2 regions of the Rhodococcus sp. AC861 genome follow, and region 2 is predicted to be linked to the other one. Evidence: riboswitches for the same ligand, from Rfam matches in the RefSeq annotation. Region 2 holds a riboswitch; the other holds the start of a gene.
The links. A riboswitch is a leader RNA that binds a small molecule or an ion and turns the genes downstream of it on or off. The one in region 2 is predicted to bind S-adenosylmethionine.
Positions count from the first base shown of each region.

Region 1: it holds a riboswitch for S-adenosylmethionine, as region 2 does, so the genes downstream of both, AC0IX4_RS15280 (amino acid ABC transporter permease) here and AC0IX4_RS01635 (aminotransferase class V-fold PLP-dependent enzyme) in region 2, are expected to answer to the same signal.

Region 1 covers NZ_CEEDMW010000004.1:377,380-384,530, reverse strand. Annotated here, with positions in the region: gene AC0IX4_RS15300 (ABC transporter substrate-binding protein) at 1-658, opposite strand, end outside; gene AC0IX4_RS15295 (GNAT family N-acetyltransferase) at 766-1,230, opposite strand; gene AC0IX4_RS15290 (ABC transporter substrate-binding protein) at 1,269-2,237, opposite strand; gene AC0IX4_RS15285 (amino acid ABC transporter ATP-binding protein) at 2,279-3,061, opposite strand; gene AC0IX4_RS15280 (amino acid ABC transporter permease) at 3,058-4,017, opposite strand; SAM riboswitch class I at 4,187-4,284, opposite strand; gene AC0IX4_RS15275 (diguanylate cyclase) at 4,590-5,975, shown strand; gene AC0IX4_RS15270 (SDR family oxidoreductase) at 6,049-7,128, shown strand.
Region 2 covers NZ_CEEDMW010000001.1:346,093-353,243, forward strand. Annotated here, with positions in the region: gene AC0IX4_RS01625 (M1 family metallopeptidase) at 1-298, opposite strand, end outside; gene AC0IX4_RS01630 (Pls/PosA family non-ribosomal peptide synthetase) at 295-4,155, opposite strand; SAM riboswitch class IV at 4,310-4,426, shown strand; gene AC0IX4_RS01635 (aminotransferase class V-fold PLP-dependent enzyme) at 4,483-5,739, shown strand; gene AC0IX4_RS01640 (hypothetical protein) at 5,863-6,303, shown strand; gene AC0IX4_RS01645 (YbaK/EbsC family protein) at 6,304-6,786, opposite strand; gene AC0IX4_RS01650 (crotonase/enoyl-CoA hydratase family protein) at 6,859-7,151, shown strand, end outside.

The sequences.
Region 1 (7,151 bases), on a different contig from region 2:
CCTCGCCGTCGTGCCCGAAGACGTCGGATCCCCACGCGTATCCGGTGCGCTTGGCCAGAGTGACCGAACGGTCCTGCTGGTAGTCGGCGTACGTGAACGGGCCCGACCCGACATTCGTGCCGAGGCACCGGGCCTCCGCCGACTCCGCGGTCGTCACCGGAGCCTGGATACCGAGTTGCGCTGTCGAACTCGCCTGGAGGAACTGCGCATTGGGGGCAGCGAAGTCGACCCGCGCTGTGAGCGGGTCCACCACGGTGGTCCCCTGGTATCCGGTCAGGTAACTCCCGGCGAGTGGCGCTTTCGCCGCACCGACCGTGGTGACGATGGAGTCGAAGGTGCCCTTGACCGCGGCCGCGTCCACCGGTGTGCCGTCACTGAAGGTGGCTCCGTCCTTCAGGTGGAAGGTGAAGGACTTCGCATCCGGACTCACCTCCCACCTGTCGGCGAGCCAGGGTTCGATCTCTCCGCTGTCGGGATCCTGATCGGTCAGTGAGTCGACCACTTGGCGCACCACGTAGATGGTCTGATTCGTGCCGGCCTGGGCCGGGTCCGAGCAGGTGGGTGCGCCCGAGAGTCCGTACCGCAGTGTGCCTCCCGGCTGCGCCGGGCCGGCGTCGGCGGAGGATGTCGTCGCGTTGCCGGCGCAGCCGGCCAGCAGTGACGTTGCCGCGGCGAGTGAGCCGAGGCCGAGTAGGACGGAACGAGTGGACACGGGGGTGTCTCCGATTCTTCGACGATGGTGTGTGGTGACGGGTGCGGCGCGGGCTAGGCCGCGATAGCTTTCTCGAAGGGGTGGATTCCGACGGACTCGGACGGCAAGCCCTGGTCGTAGAGCGGCCGATAGCCGGCGGCGAGATAGAGCGCGACCGCTTCCGACTGATTCCATCCGGTGGTCAGGTAGATCCGTCGGTAGCCCCGGTCGCGTGCACTGCGTTCGAGTTCCGAGACCACCAGACGCCCGAACCCCTTACCGCGATAAGCCCTGGCAGTCCAGATACGTTTCAACTCTGCTGTTCGGCAGTCGAATCGGCGATACGCGCCGCCGGCGATCGGCACTCCGCCCAGGACGGCGACGATCAACGCACCGTGCGGAGCCGCGAATTCGTCGCCCGGGTACGACTCGAGTTCTTCACGCAGTTCGTCCGGACTACGTCCGTACCGTGACGCGTACTCGCGCGCGAGGTCGTGCAGTAGCGGCGCGGCCAGGGGATCGTCCTGCGTGATGCTCATGAACTGGATCCCGGAGTCGCCGATGCCGGCGTCGACGGTCACTGCCGCGGAAGTCCGGGCGGGTTGATCTCCGAGGTCTGCACGGCCTCGCTCTGCAGACCCCAGCGATCGAGAACCTTCTGGTAGCTGCCGTCCTCGATCGCGTGGTCGATGGCGTCGTGCACGGCCTGGATGAGCCCGTTGTCCTTCTTCGTCAGCACAGCGATCTCACCCTGCAGTGCATCACCGGCGCCGGACAGGGTGCCCACCACTTCCGTCTCCCCACCGGTCGCGGCGTGGTAGATCGCGGACGGGTTGGGGCCGAGGTAGCCGTCGATACGCCCCGAGCCCAAGGCGAGGTAGTAGTCCGATGTCTGCTGGTAGTAGGCGATCTCGGCCGGAGCGAGACCCTCCGCCACGTTCTGCGCGTTCCAGTCCACCAGGAGCTGCTCCTGGTTCGTTCCGGAACCGACACCGATCTTCTTCCCGGCGATGTCCTGCCTCTTCGACACTGTCCAGCCACTGTCCTTCTTCGCCTCGAACGCGATGTTGTCCAGACGGTAGGTCGCGAAGTCGTACTTGTCCTTCCGCTCCTCGGTCACCGTCACGTTGGAGATGAACACGTCGTTCTCGCCCGAATCGACCTTGACGAAGTTCTGCGACCAGTCGGCGACCTCGATCTGCGGTGTGAGACCGAGGATGTCGGCGATCAGATACGAGAAGTCGACCTCGGAGCCGACGGTCGTGGTGTCGTCTGTGGCGTAGAAGCGCAGCGGCGGCGCCGTGCCGCTGGCTCCGGTGACGACGAGGGTGCCGCGGTCGCGGATGGCCTGTGGAACCTCGGCCGCGATCTCGTCGACCTTCTCCGCGCGGACTCGTCCCGACTGTTCGGGAGTGAGGTCGAAAACCTGGCCTCCGGTCGTGACGACCTCGGACTCGGCGGTCGGCTCACTGCACGCCGTCGCGGTCAGGGTGACGGCGGCGAATGCAGCGGTGAGGAGGGCGACGGTTCTTCGTGGTGCGGACATGGCTGTTCCTTGTGGGTGAGAAGTGCAAGACGAGTGAGGTGTCAGAGAACGTGTGCGAGGAACGCCTTGGTGCGGTCCTGTGTGGGTGAATCGAGGAGTTCCGCGGGAGTACCCTGCTCGACGATCACGCCGCCGTCCATGAAGACCACCGTGTCGGCGATCTCCCGGGCGAATGCGACTTCGTGCGTGACGATGACGAGCGTGGCCCCGTCCCTGGCGAGATCGCGGATGACTTCGAGAACTTCACCCACCAGTTCCGGATCGAGAGCCGAGGTGGGCTCGTCGAACAGGATCACCTTCGGTCGCAGAGCCAGCGCCCGAGCGATGGCGACGCGTTGCTGTTGACCACCGGACAGGCGACGGGGGTAGTCGTGGGCCTTGGCTCCGACACCGACACGCTCGAGCAACGCGAGCGCCTCGGTCTCGACCTCTGCACGCGGGCGCTTCTGCGCCGACACCGGCGCCTCGACCACGTTCTCCAGCACGGTCAGGTGCGGGAAGAGGTTGAAGTTCTGGAAGACGAACCCGATCCTCGATCGCTGTCGAAGAATCTCCCGGCCGCTGAGTTCGTGCAGCTTGGCGCCTCTGCGGCGATATCCGACCAGGTCACCATCGACGCGAACCGTTCCTCGATCGACCTTCTCGAGGTGGTTGAGCACCCGCAGGAGTGTCGATTTCCCGGACCCGGACGGGCCGATGATCGCGGTGACCTCACCCGGACGAACGACGAGGTCCACGCCGTCGAGAACCTTCAGCGCACCGAAGGACTTGTGCACACCTCGCACCTCGACCGCATAGGTGGAGTCGTCGACGGAGTGCGTCATCGTGTTGCTCCTCTCGGGGCGAAGGTGATCTCGGAGAATCGCTTCCGTATCTGCTGCAGTGGCGTCAGCGGGACGGTGCGTACCGCACCCTTCGCGTAGTGGCGCTCCACGTAGAACTGCACGATCGACAGAATCGACGTGAGGATGATGTACCAGACTGTCGCCACCATCAGCAGCGGAACGACGCGGCCGCTGCGGCCGTAGATGACCTGCACTTGATAGAACAGCTCGGCGATCGCCATGACCGACACGATGGACGTGCCTTTGAACAGGCTGATGACTTCGTTCGCCGCATTCGGCAGGATCCCCCGCATCGCCTGCGGGAGAACGATCTTGAAGAATTCACGCCGCTTCGGGATTCCGAGCGCCGCAGCTGCTTCCAGCTGACCCTGATCGACCGAGATGATGCCGGCCCGCACGATCTCGGCGGAGTACGCCGCCTGGTGCAGCGCCAGGCCGATGATGGCCGCCGTGGAGCCACTGATCACGTTGTTGACATCGAACCGGAAGAAGCTGGGTCCGAACGGGATTCCGAGCGACAGCGTCTGGTAGAGGTACGCGATGTTGAACCAGAACAACAGCTGCACGATGAGCGGGATGGATCGGAACGCCCAGATGTAGAACCAGGCGATCACCTGCAGCACCGGGTTGGCCGACAACCGAGCTACTGCGAGTGCGATACCGATGGCGAACCCGATCAGCGTTCCCCAGAACGTCAATTGGATGGTCAGCCAGAGTGCCGACATGACCGATGCGGCCGTGAAGTACTGAGCGAAGGTCCCCCAGTCCCATCCGGCGTTCGTGGCCAGTCCGTGCCCGAACTGCGCCACCACCACCAGCGTGGCGACGGCGATGATCCACCGCCAGGGATGCCAGGTCCGTGCGACGACGAGGTCCTCGTCACGGACGTCGTCCACCGCGGCGGCCGCGGAGGGGCGAGCGTCGAGTTGCGTCACCGGACGAACCGGAGAAAAGGGTCAGGGGTCGAGACAGCAGGGCACATCGGGGGGCCTTTCGAGGCGGGAAGTCGGGGTCGCGAGTCAGGAGCAGCGCGTACAGACGCAGGTGCTCACTCGGCACAGGTCGACGTGCAGGCGTCGCCGCGGATCGTGGTTCATCGGTGCTCCTCCATCGGTCCTGGCGGTAGCACCCACACCCTCGACAGGAGAGGGGGGTTGCTGCGACGTCGACGAGCCAGGTCTCTCGGTCGCTCCTGATGGTGAGCAGAAATCTAGACCCGGAACATCGAGACGTCAAATCGCGCAACAGATTTCGCCTCGATCTAATGAGATCACGGTGATTCTGACTCGTGACAATGCGGTCGCCGTCCTGCTCCGACGACGAGACCGGTGCCGGGTGCAGCGCCTGTTCGCGCTCGAACGCCCCGGTCAGGCCCGTGAATCGGTACCCTCATCGGAACAGTTGGACTTCCCGCCGGTGGGTCAGGAACCGAGGTACTCGTGTGAGACGACACAGCGATGCCGGTCGTCGCAGTCGGTTCACGTCAGCGTCTCGACACCTGCCCGCCGTGTCGACCTCGCGACGATTCCAGGATCGTCGATCACTGGCGATGGCCACCACCGTGACCATGTCCGCATTCCTACTCGCAGCCGGATGGGGCATTCCCGGCTTGTTCCACCCCGGTCTCGTTCCCGTGGTGGCCACGGCGCTCGCCATCGTTCTTGCCGTCGTCGTGGTCGGCATCGTGGTCCGGACCGGACGATTGACCGAACGCCAATTCGTGGTCACGGGCGCGATGGCGGTGGTCGGCACCGCGGCGGCTGCGGTCGGTATCGCGGACCCGGCCGACACGTTGACAGTCAGTGCGCTGTTGACGATCGTGCCGGTGTTGGCGGCCTCGGCATCCCCGCCGAGGACGGCCACCGCGTTCGCCACCCTCGCGGCCGGCCTGGGGACCGCCCTGTGTGTGGACTCCGCGTCCAGCCGGGGAGCGGACGCCGTCGCCGCCGGCGCGTCGCTCACCATCGTCGTCGTGCCGGTTCTGCTGGTCTGGAGCCTGCGCATGTCGATGGCGGACGTGAGCCGCCGGTACGACCTGCTGGCGCGAACGGACGTCCTGACGGGGCTACTCAACAGGCGAGGTGTTCTGCCGCTCCTCGACGGGATGCTCCGCACGGCGGTAGGCCTGGACGCGACGATCACCGCCTCGGTCATCGACATCGACAACTTCAAAGCCGTGAACGACACGCACGGACACACGTACGGCGACCGGACCCTGGAGTCGGTCGCCCGAACGATCGTGTCCGCGGTGCCTCGCGGCGCCATCGTCGCGCGACTCGGCGGAGAAGAATTCCTCGTCGTCGCCCACCACGCTCCCGGAGCCGACGTCGCACTGTCGGTACTGCGGTCCGTCCGCGCCGAATGCGCGGTCACGGTCAGCATCGGAACATCGCGAGCACACCCGTCGACCCTCGACCGGACCGACAACGTCATCGACGTCGACGCTGCGCTCGATGCGATGATCGCCCGCGCCGACGAGGCGATGTACGCCGCGAAACAAGGCGGACGCGATCGCATCGCCATCGGTCACGACACCGTGTTCCATCGGCGGACACACTCGGACACCCTCGACGCATCGGCCGCCGTCGCCGCCACCCTGGTCGAACTACACAGCCGTCGGGCACGGTCCGGCAGACCGGCCGAGGCTCTGGCAGCGCTCTCCGAGCGGCTCGACGAGGTCATCGCCGCCGCGTCCTCCAACGACGCGGTGCGGTACGTGACCGCACTGTCCACGGTCGCGTCGCTGGACCAGTGCACAGGAATAGTGATGGAGCAGCTCGGTGTGGACCGTGACGACGCGGTACGGGTACTCGTACAGCGCTCGCGTGCCGACGGAGTATCGCTCGCACGGCTATGCGACACCGTGATGTCCTCCTCGCTCACGCCCTCCTGATTGCGTCTCGGCGCCCACGGGTAGCCGGACGGCGGGATCGACACGCGATCCCCAGAGCGGAGGCACTTCGTCCATGGCTTCACCACGTCCGGGCACGGCGCTCGTCGTCGGCGCGACCGGCATATCGGGGCAGACCATCTGCCGCCAACTCGTCGAGGCCGGGTGGACCACCTACGGGCTGTCTCGCAAGACCTCGCTCCCGGTGGAGGGGGTGACACCGGTGACCGCGGACCTGATGGACATCGCTGGGCTCCGTGAGGCACTGCGAGGAACCGCTCCCGACATCGTCTTCTTCACCGCGTGGATGAAGCAGGACACCGAAGCCGAGAACATCGAGGTCAACACGGCGACCCTGCGCAATACCGTCGACGCACTGGCGGACGAGAAATCGGTACGCCACGTTGCCCTGATGACCGGACTCAAGCACTACCTGGGACCGTTCGATGCATACGGCGACGCCGTCACGGCCGAAACGCCGTTCCACGAGTCCGAGGATCGACTCGACACCCCGAACTTCTACTACGCCCAGGAGGACGAGTTGTTCGCCGGGGCGGAGCGACTCGGCTACACCTGGAGCGTGCATCGAGCGCACACGATCTTCGGCTTCGCGGTGGGCAATGCGATGAACATGGCGCTCACGTTGTCCGTGTACGCGACCATCTGCAAGGAGACCGGGGCGCCGTTCGTCTTCCCCGGCTCGCAGACCCAGTGGGACGGCCTGACAGACGTCACGGACGCCGGGTTGTTGGCCGAACAGATGATCTGGGCATCGACCGCAGAGAACGGCGCGAACGAAGCGCTCAACATTGCCAACGGCGACGTTTTCCGGTGGCGTTGGTTATGGCCGCGCATCGCGGCGCATTTCGGGGTGGAGCCGGTCGGCTTCGATTCCGAGCCGCGACCGCTCGAACCGCGGATGTCCGATGCCCCTGCCGTGTGGCGGCGTATCGCGGAGAAATACGACCTGGTCGAATCTGACGTCACTCGCTTGGCGTCCTGGTGGCACACCGATGCGGACCTCGGGCGCGACATGGAATGCCTGACCGACATGACGAAGAGTCGACAAGCCGGTTTCCTCGGCTTCCGTTCCACGACAGACAGTTTCGCGGATCAACTCGGGCGATACCGGGATGCGGGCATCATCCCTCGATAGGCACGTCGCACGACGATCCGACG
Region 2 (7,151 bases):
CGGCGATCGGTCGCTGCACCTTCACGGTGAGCTTCGCGCCGCGGTGGGTGAAGCGCACACCGCGCATTCCCGCGATCCCGACCTTCGACGGCGACAACGCCGGACCCATGTCCAGGGAGAATTCGGAGATCTGTCGAGTGGTCACCGCGTGGACGACGGCTTTGCCCGACAATCGATTCGAGTGCACCTTGTATTCGAGGGACAGCTCGTATCGATCGACGGAGTAGCCCCGGTTGCCGTTCTGCGGCAGGTACGGGTCGATCGGGGAATCCCGTGCCGCGCCGACGTCCTGGGTCATTTCTCGGTCCAGGGCGCGATGGGGTTGCCCTGCCACCGGCTGGACTCCGGCACGGTGTCACCGCGCATGACCAACGACGCCGGACCGACGGTCGCTCCTGCGCCGATTCCTGCCGCGGGGAGTGCGACGCAATGCGGGCCCAGAGTGGCGCCCGCCCCCAACGTGACCGTGTCCATGCTCATGATCCGATCATGGAACAGATGTGTCTGCACGACGCACCCTCTGTTGACGGTTGCGCCGTCGCCGAGTGTGATGAGGTCTGCCTCGGGCAACCAGTAGGTCTCACACCAGACTCCCTTCCCGATGTGTGCGCCGAGCCATCGGAGCCACAGGTTCAGAACCGGTGTTCCCTCCGCTGCCCGAGCGAACCACGGCGCCGCGACGACCTCCACAAATGTGTCGGCAACCTCGTTGCGCCACACGAACGAGCTCCACAGCGGGTGTTCCACCGCACCGATCCGACCGACCAGTGACCACTTCGCGGCGGCCGAGACGATCGCGGCGACAGCTCCCGCCACCAGTAGGACAACGCCGCTGAGGAGCGCGGCCGCCCAGTAACCGATCTCGCCGGCAATGGCGGTGAGGGCCGCGAGGACGCCGAAGCCGACGGCGAACGACACGACGACCGGGACGAGGCGACATGTCTCGACGACGGCGCGCGCGATCTTCAGCTTCCGCGGCGGATCGAAGGTGCGCGTGGTGTCCGACGAGTTGGGGGCGCGGCGCAGGCGTACGGGCGGGCTGCCCAGCCACGACGAACCGGACTTCGCCTTGGCCGGCGCCGCGGACAGCACCGCGACCAGACCGTTCTTGGGCACTCGACGTCCGGCGGCCGCCATCCCCGAGTTGCCGAGGAACGCACGCTTGCCCACCTTGGCTTCACCGAGGTGCATCCATCCGCCACCGAGTTCGTAGCTGGCGATCATCGTGTCGTCGGCAAGGAAGGCGCCGTCTCCGACGGTGGTGAACTTGGGAACCATCAGCACCGTCGACGCTTCGACGTCCTTGCCGATGTCGGCACCCAGCAGTCGCAGCCATCCCGGTGTCAGCAGGCTCGCATACAGCGGGAACAGGAACGTCCGAGCGGAGTCCATCAGGCGTTCCGTCGCCCACACCTGCCACCCGATCCGGCTGCGGACCGCGTGGTGCCCCGGTACGAGTCCGATGGACAGCAACCGGACCGATGCCAGAGTGATCGCCGCGAACACGATCAGCGAGATCAGGGCCGCCGGAGCGACGAGCGCGAATCCGAGACCGACGGCCCCGAGTCCCGTTCCGGCGTCCGAGATGCCGACGACGACGAGCAGCAGACCCGCGGCGATCGACACCAGGGGCAGCCCCGACAGCAGCAGCGAGGTGAATCCGTAGACGGGCACCCATCCCCGTCCGCGCGGGGGCGCCGCGTCGGGCCACGGATGGGTGGCCTTGCCGACCTTCGCGGCCGGGGATCCCGACCACTGCTGACCGGCCTTGACCTTGCCCGAGACGGCGGACCCGGCGGTGATCTCGGCGTTGCGGCCGATGCGCGCCCCGGGCAGAAGTGTCGAACGCGCCCCGACCGTCGCGCCGGCTCCGACCTCGATCGAGCCGATGTGGACGACGTCGCCGTCGATCCAGTACCCCGACAGGTCGACCTCCGGTTCGAGCGCGCACCCGTCACCGAGAGTGAGCATGCCCGTCACCGGGGGCAACGTGTGCAGGTCGACGTCGCGCCCGACCGTCGCACCGAGAGCCCTTGCGTAGTAGACCATCCACGGTGCCCCGGACAGGTTCGATGCGCCGCTGGCGTCGGTGAGGCGATTGGCCGCCCACAACCTGAGGTGGACGCTCCCGCCGCGCGGGTGCGAACCCTCGGTCACGCCGCGCATGAGCGCGCGAGATCCGACGACGGACACAGCCATGCGTCCGACCGGGGTGACGAACAGCAGGAAGCCGAGTGCCAGCCACCACCACGACAGGGTGGGCAACCACGCGTGCGGGGAGACAGTCGACGCAAGGTTGGCCACGACGCCGAGCCAGGTGACCCATTGCAGCCCGGTCAGCGTCGTCAACGGCAGGGTGGCCAGTACCTGCGCGAGTTGCGCCGACCGCGGGGTCGGCGTCACGATCCGCTTCTCCGTCACGGGTGGCGGAACCAGTGAGTCGAGCAGCGCCACCAGCGAACCCAGCCGCGGGTGGTCGTAGAGTTGGGCCACGGTGATCTCGGGGAACCGCTCGCGCAGGCGAGTCACGAGCAGAGCCGCGGACAGCGAGCCGCCACCTGCTGCGAAGAAGTCGGCGTCCAGTGACCCGATCTCGGAGCCGAGCACGTCGCTCCACAACTCGGCCACCCATCCGGCCGTTCCGGCGAGAGCCGAGTCCTCGACGGGACCTCCGCGTCGGGGTAGCGGCCAGGGGAGCGCGGCGCGGTCCACCTTGCCGGACGTCCGCGTCGGCAGCTCGTCCACCAGTGCCAGTCGCGGAACCATCGCGGCCGGAAGTTGCTCTGCCAGAAGCTCTCGCGCGCGGACGGTGTCGAAGTCGGGGTCCGTGCTGACGAGGTACCCGACCAGGACAGGCGTGCCCGATCCGGTGGTGCGTACCGCTGCCGCCGCGCCGCTCACGCCGGGCAGGGACTGCAGCGCGTTGTCCACCTCACCCAACTCGATGCGTCGTCCGCCGACCTTCACCTGGTCGTCGGCACGGCCTTGGAACAGCAGCCCCTCCAGCTCGAGGCGCACGAGATCGCCACTGCGGTAGGCGCGTTCCCAGCCGAGGGACTCCATGGGTGCATACTTCTCGGCATCCTTCACCGGATCGAGGTAGCGGGCGAGCCCGACACCTCCGATCACGAGTTCGCCGACATCGCCGATCTGCACGGGTCGATCGTCGGGACCGATGACCGCCAGATCCCAACCGTCGAGGGGCAGGCCGATGCGGACCGGGCCGACGCCGTCCATCAGGGCGGCGCACGCGACGACGGTCGCCTCGGTGGGGCCGTACGTGTTCCACACTTCACGACCCGGAACAGCAAGGCGCTCAGCAAGATCGGGTGGGCAGGCCTCACCGCCGAAGATCAGCAGTCGAACGTCCTCCAATGCCTCGCGTGGCCACAGTGCGGCCAGCGTGGGCACCGTCGACACGACGCTGATGTCGCGGGCGACCAGCCACGGGCCGAGGTCCATGCCGCTGCGCACGAGCGAGCGGGGCGCGGGCACCAGGCAGGCGCCACTACGCCACGCCAGCCACATCTCTTCGCACGACGCATCGAAGGCCACCGAGAGCCCGGCCAGGACGCGGTCACCCGGACCCATCGGTCGATCCTGGAGGAACAGCCGTGCCTCGGCGTCGACGAAGGCAGCGGCATTGCGGTTGCTCACCGCGACGCCCTTGGGCTTACCCGTCGACCCCGAGGTGAAGATGACCCACGCATCGTCGTCGGGAGTGGGACGACCGACGTCGCGACCGGTACTCGGCGCGCCGGTGCTGGTGACTCCACCGGCGGAGATGATGGCCGTGACGCCCGCCTCGGAGAACACCATCTCGGCGCGCTCGTCCGGATCGTCGACATCCACGGGCACGTACGCGGCACCGGCGGCGATCACCGACAGGATCGCCGCGTACAGGGAGTAGCTCCCCGACGGCATCCGCACGCCGACGCGGTCCCCGGCGCAGACGCCGTGGCGCGCGAGCCAGCCCGCCCCCTCGTCGATGTTGTCCATGAGTTCGGCGTAGCTGACCGTGGTCGTGCCGTCGTCGAGTGCAGGCGCATCGGGCCAGGAACGCGCGGTGGCCTCCAGGATGTCCACGAGGGTGCGCTCCGGCGCGGCCAGATGGGAGCGGACGTACTCCTCGGGAATGCTGATCTGCAGGGACAAGTCGGGCGGCCTCTCGGGGTGAACAGCACTTCTCACATTCGTGACGACACGTTATTGCACGGCTAGTTTGCGGGTTGGTGAACAACTCCGCTGTACGGCCGACACGACGAGAACGAGTTGACAACTCGCGCTCCGCTTTGCCATTCTGCTCTCAGGTCACGAGTACCAGCATCAAGCCCCGGCTAGCTGGTCGGCAACCCTCCTCCGCGGTGGGGTGCTCCGGGTGACGACCAGGCTGCGTTCCGAGCACGGAACGCCGCAAGCGCGGATCGACGCTCACCTACTCGGCTATCGCCGTGCGTCGATCCCTCGACGGAGGGATTTCTCATGACCAGCACCCTGCAACGCCCGATCGCGTCGATCCACGGCAGCGAGCACGAGGTCACATGCACCGACGGACGTGTCGTCCGCTGTGCGGACTTCGATTACGCGGCGAGCGCCCCCGCACTGGACAGCGTCGTCGATCGAGTGCGAGAAGTGTTGCCCTACTGCGCAAGTGTGCATCGAGGCGCCGGATACAAGTCGCGTGTCTGCACCGCGGAGTACGAGGCCGCTCGGAACACCGTGCACGCGTTCTGCGGAGCGGACGACGACGATGTCGTGGTGTTCACCCGCAACACGACCGACGCTCTGAACTTGTTGGCGCGCTGCGTCCCCGGTGACACGGTGGTGCTGGACATCGAGCACCACGCGAACCTTCTTCCCTGGCGCAATCGCCGTGTCGTGCGGTCCGCGACCACGGTGCGCGAAACCCTCGACCGGTTGCGAGTGGAGTTGGCAACGAAACCCGCTGCGCTGCTGGCGATCACCGGCGCGTCCAACGTGACCGGTGAAGTGCTTCCGCTGGCGGAACTGGCGTCGCTCGCGCATTCGTTCGGCACACGGATCCTCGTCGACGGTGCTCAGCTGGTTCCGCACCGTCCGGTCGACCTCACCGCGACCGGAATCGATTACCTTGCCTTCAGCGGTCACAAGCTGTATGCACCGTTCGGTGCCGGAGTGCTTGTGGGACGCCGTGATTGGCTCGACGTAGCAGAGCCCTACCTGGCGGGTGGGGGAGCGACGCAGCACGTCGGAATCGACGACGCCTCGGCTCGGGAGAGCGTCGACATCCGGTGGGCCCCGTCGCCGGAGCGACACGAGGGCGGCACGCCGAATCTGCTGGGAGCGGTAGCGCTCGCCGCAGCGTGCGACGAGATCGAGCGCATCGGTTTCGACGCCGTCGCCGACCACGATCACGAGTGCACCGCGGCGCTGATCCGCGGCCTGAGCGCGGTGGACGGGGTGCAGGTTCTGCGTGTCTGGTCCGACTCGGAGGACATCGTCGGCATCGTCTCCTTCGCAGTGGCCGGCGTCGATCCATCCGTTCTGGCCACGGCGCTCGCCGACGATCACGGCATCGCGGTGCGAGCCGGCAAGTTCTGCGCGCATCCGTTGCTGGATCGTCTCGGTGTCTCCGGCGGCGCCGTCCGCGCGAGCATCGGCCTGGGTACGACGCAGGGAGACGTCGACCGAGTCGTCGAGGCGGTCGCTGTGACGTGCCTCTCACTGCGGCGCCGCGTCACCACGGGGTCGTTAGCATGAGCAGCGTGATGAGAGGTGGGTTGTGGCATCGGCGACACGTCGACTACTGCCGCGCCACGTCGAGTGCGTGTCCGGTCCGCTGACCACCCGACACGCTCTCCTCATCGACTGACTGGATCTCCCATGACCACCGTTCCACTCGACGCCCTCGTCGCTCTCGACCCGTCCGTAGCCGCGCAGGGAGCCGACATCGCGCCGCTGCAGTCGGACATCGTGCGCTTCTCTGCGGCGGACTTGTCCGAGGCGCAGAACAAGTACGCGCGCCTCAAGGCGGACCACCCCGACTCGCGCGTGTTCGTCGATCTCGACGTCCACATCGCATCCGACGCCCGTACGGCGCGTCGAGACGTGCTCGCGTCGGAGACGAAGCCCCGCGACGGCGTGCTGCAGTACGTCGGAACCGCGTCCGGGCTCGCAGGTCTGATCGCGGACATCGTCGCGGTCGACGTCGCGGACGGCGTGATCCTGCGGCCGATCGTCGATCGGTCGGCCGACGATGTCGTGCGGTCCATCGACGCCGATGTCGTTCCTGCACTGGCGATCCGGCGCGTTCGAGCGTCCTGATCAGACGTCCGGGCCGACGTCCACGGCAAGCCCGGCGGTGATGCGCAGCAATTCCGAGTACGTCGTACGGAACGTCGTGTTCGGGTGGCCCGCTGCCGCCCACAACTGCGGGAACGCCGCGAGGGCGGTGTCGACGTAGGTGGGCAGATTGGTGGGGTGACCCACCGGAGCGATACCGCCGACGGGTTGGCCGGTGGCGTCCTCGGCCACATCCCGAGGTGCGCGGGTGAGGATGCCGTCGACGCGTCGGCCCGTGGCGTCGAGGTCGACGTTGTGGGCGCCGGACACCAGGAACAGCACCGGATCGTCGTCGAGAAGCATCACCAGTGACTTGGTCACGGCACCCAGCTCGATCCCGCTCGCCGCAGCCGCCTGACGTGCGGTGTGCATCGGTTCCGGCCGGGTCACGACGACGCCGTGGTGACCGCGCGATATCAGGACGTCCGCGACGTGGGCCGCGCCGGGATGAGGAATCCGGGTCATGGTCGAAGGATATCGGCCGCGGCGGCCCGTCACCGGGTACTGGCCGTCCGGTGTGCTGTCTATCCTTCGAGGATGACTACTGCCTATTCGACAGCCCCGTCCGGTGACGCGTGGAAAGCCTTCACCGTGTCAGCCGAGAACCACGTCGCGACGGTGACTCTCGTCGGTCCCGGCAAGGGCAACGCGATGGGGCCCGACTTCTGGTCCGAACTACCGCTGATCTTTTCCGCGATCGATGCCGATCCGGAGGTTCGAGCAGTCGTACTCGCGGGATCGGGACGCAACTTCAGCTACGGCCTCGACCTGCCCGCCATGGCCGGCGACTTCGGAGCCGTCATGGGTGACAAGGCTCAGGCCGGTCCGCG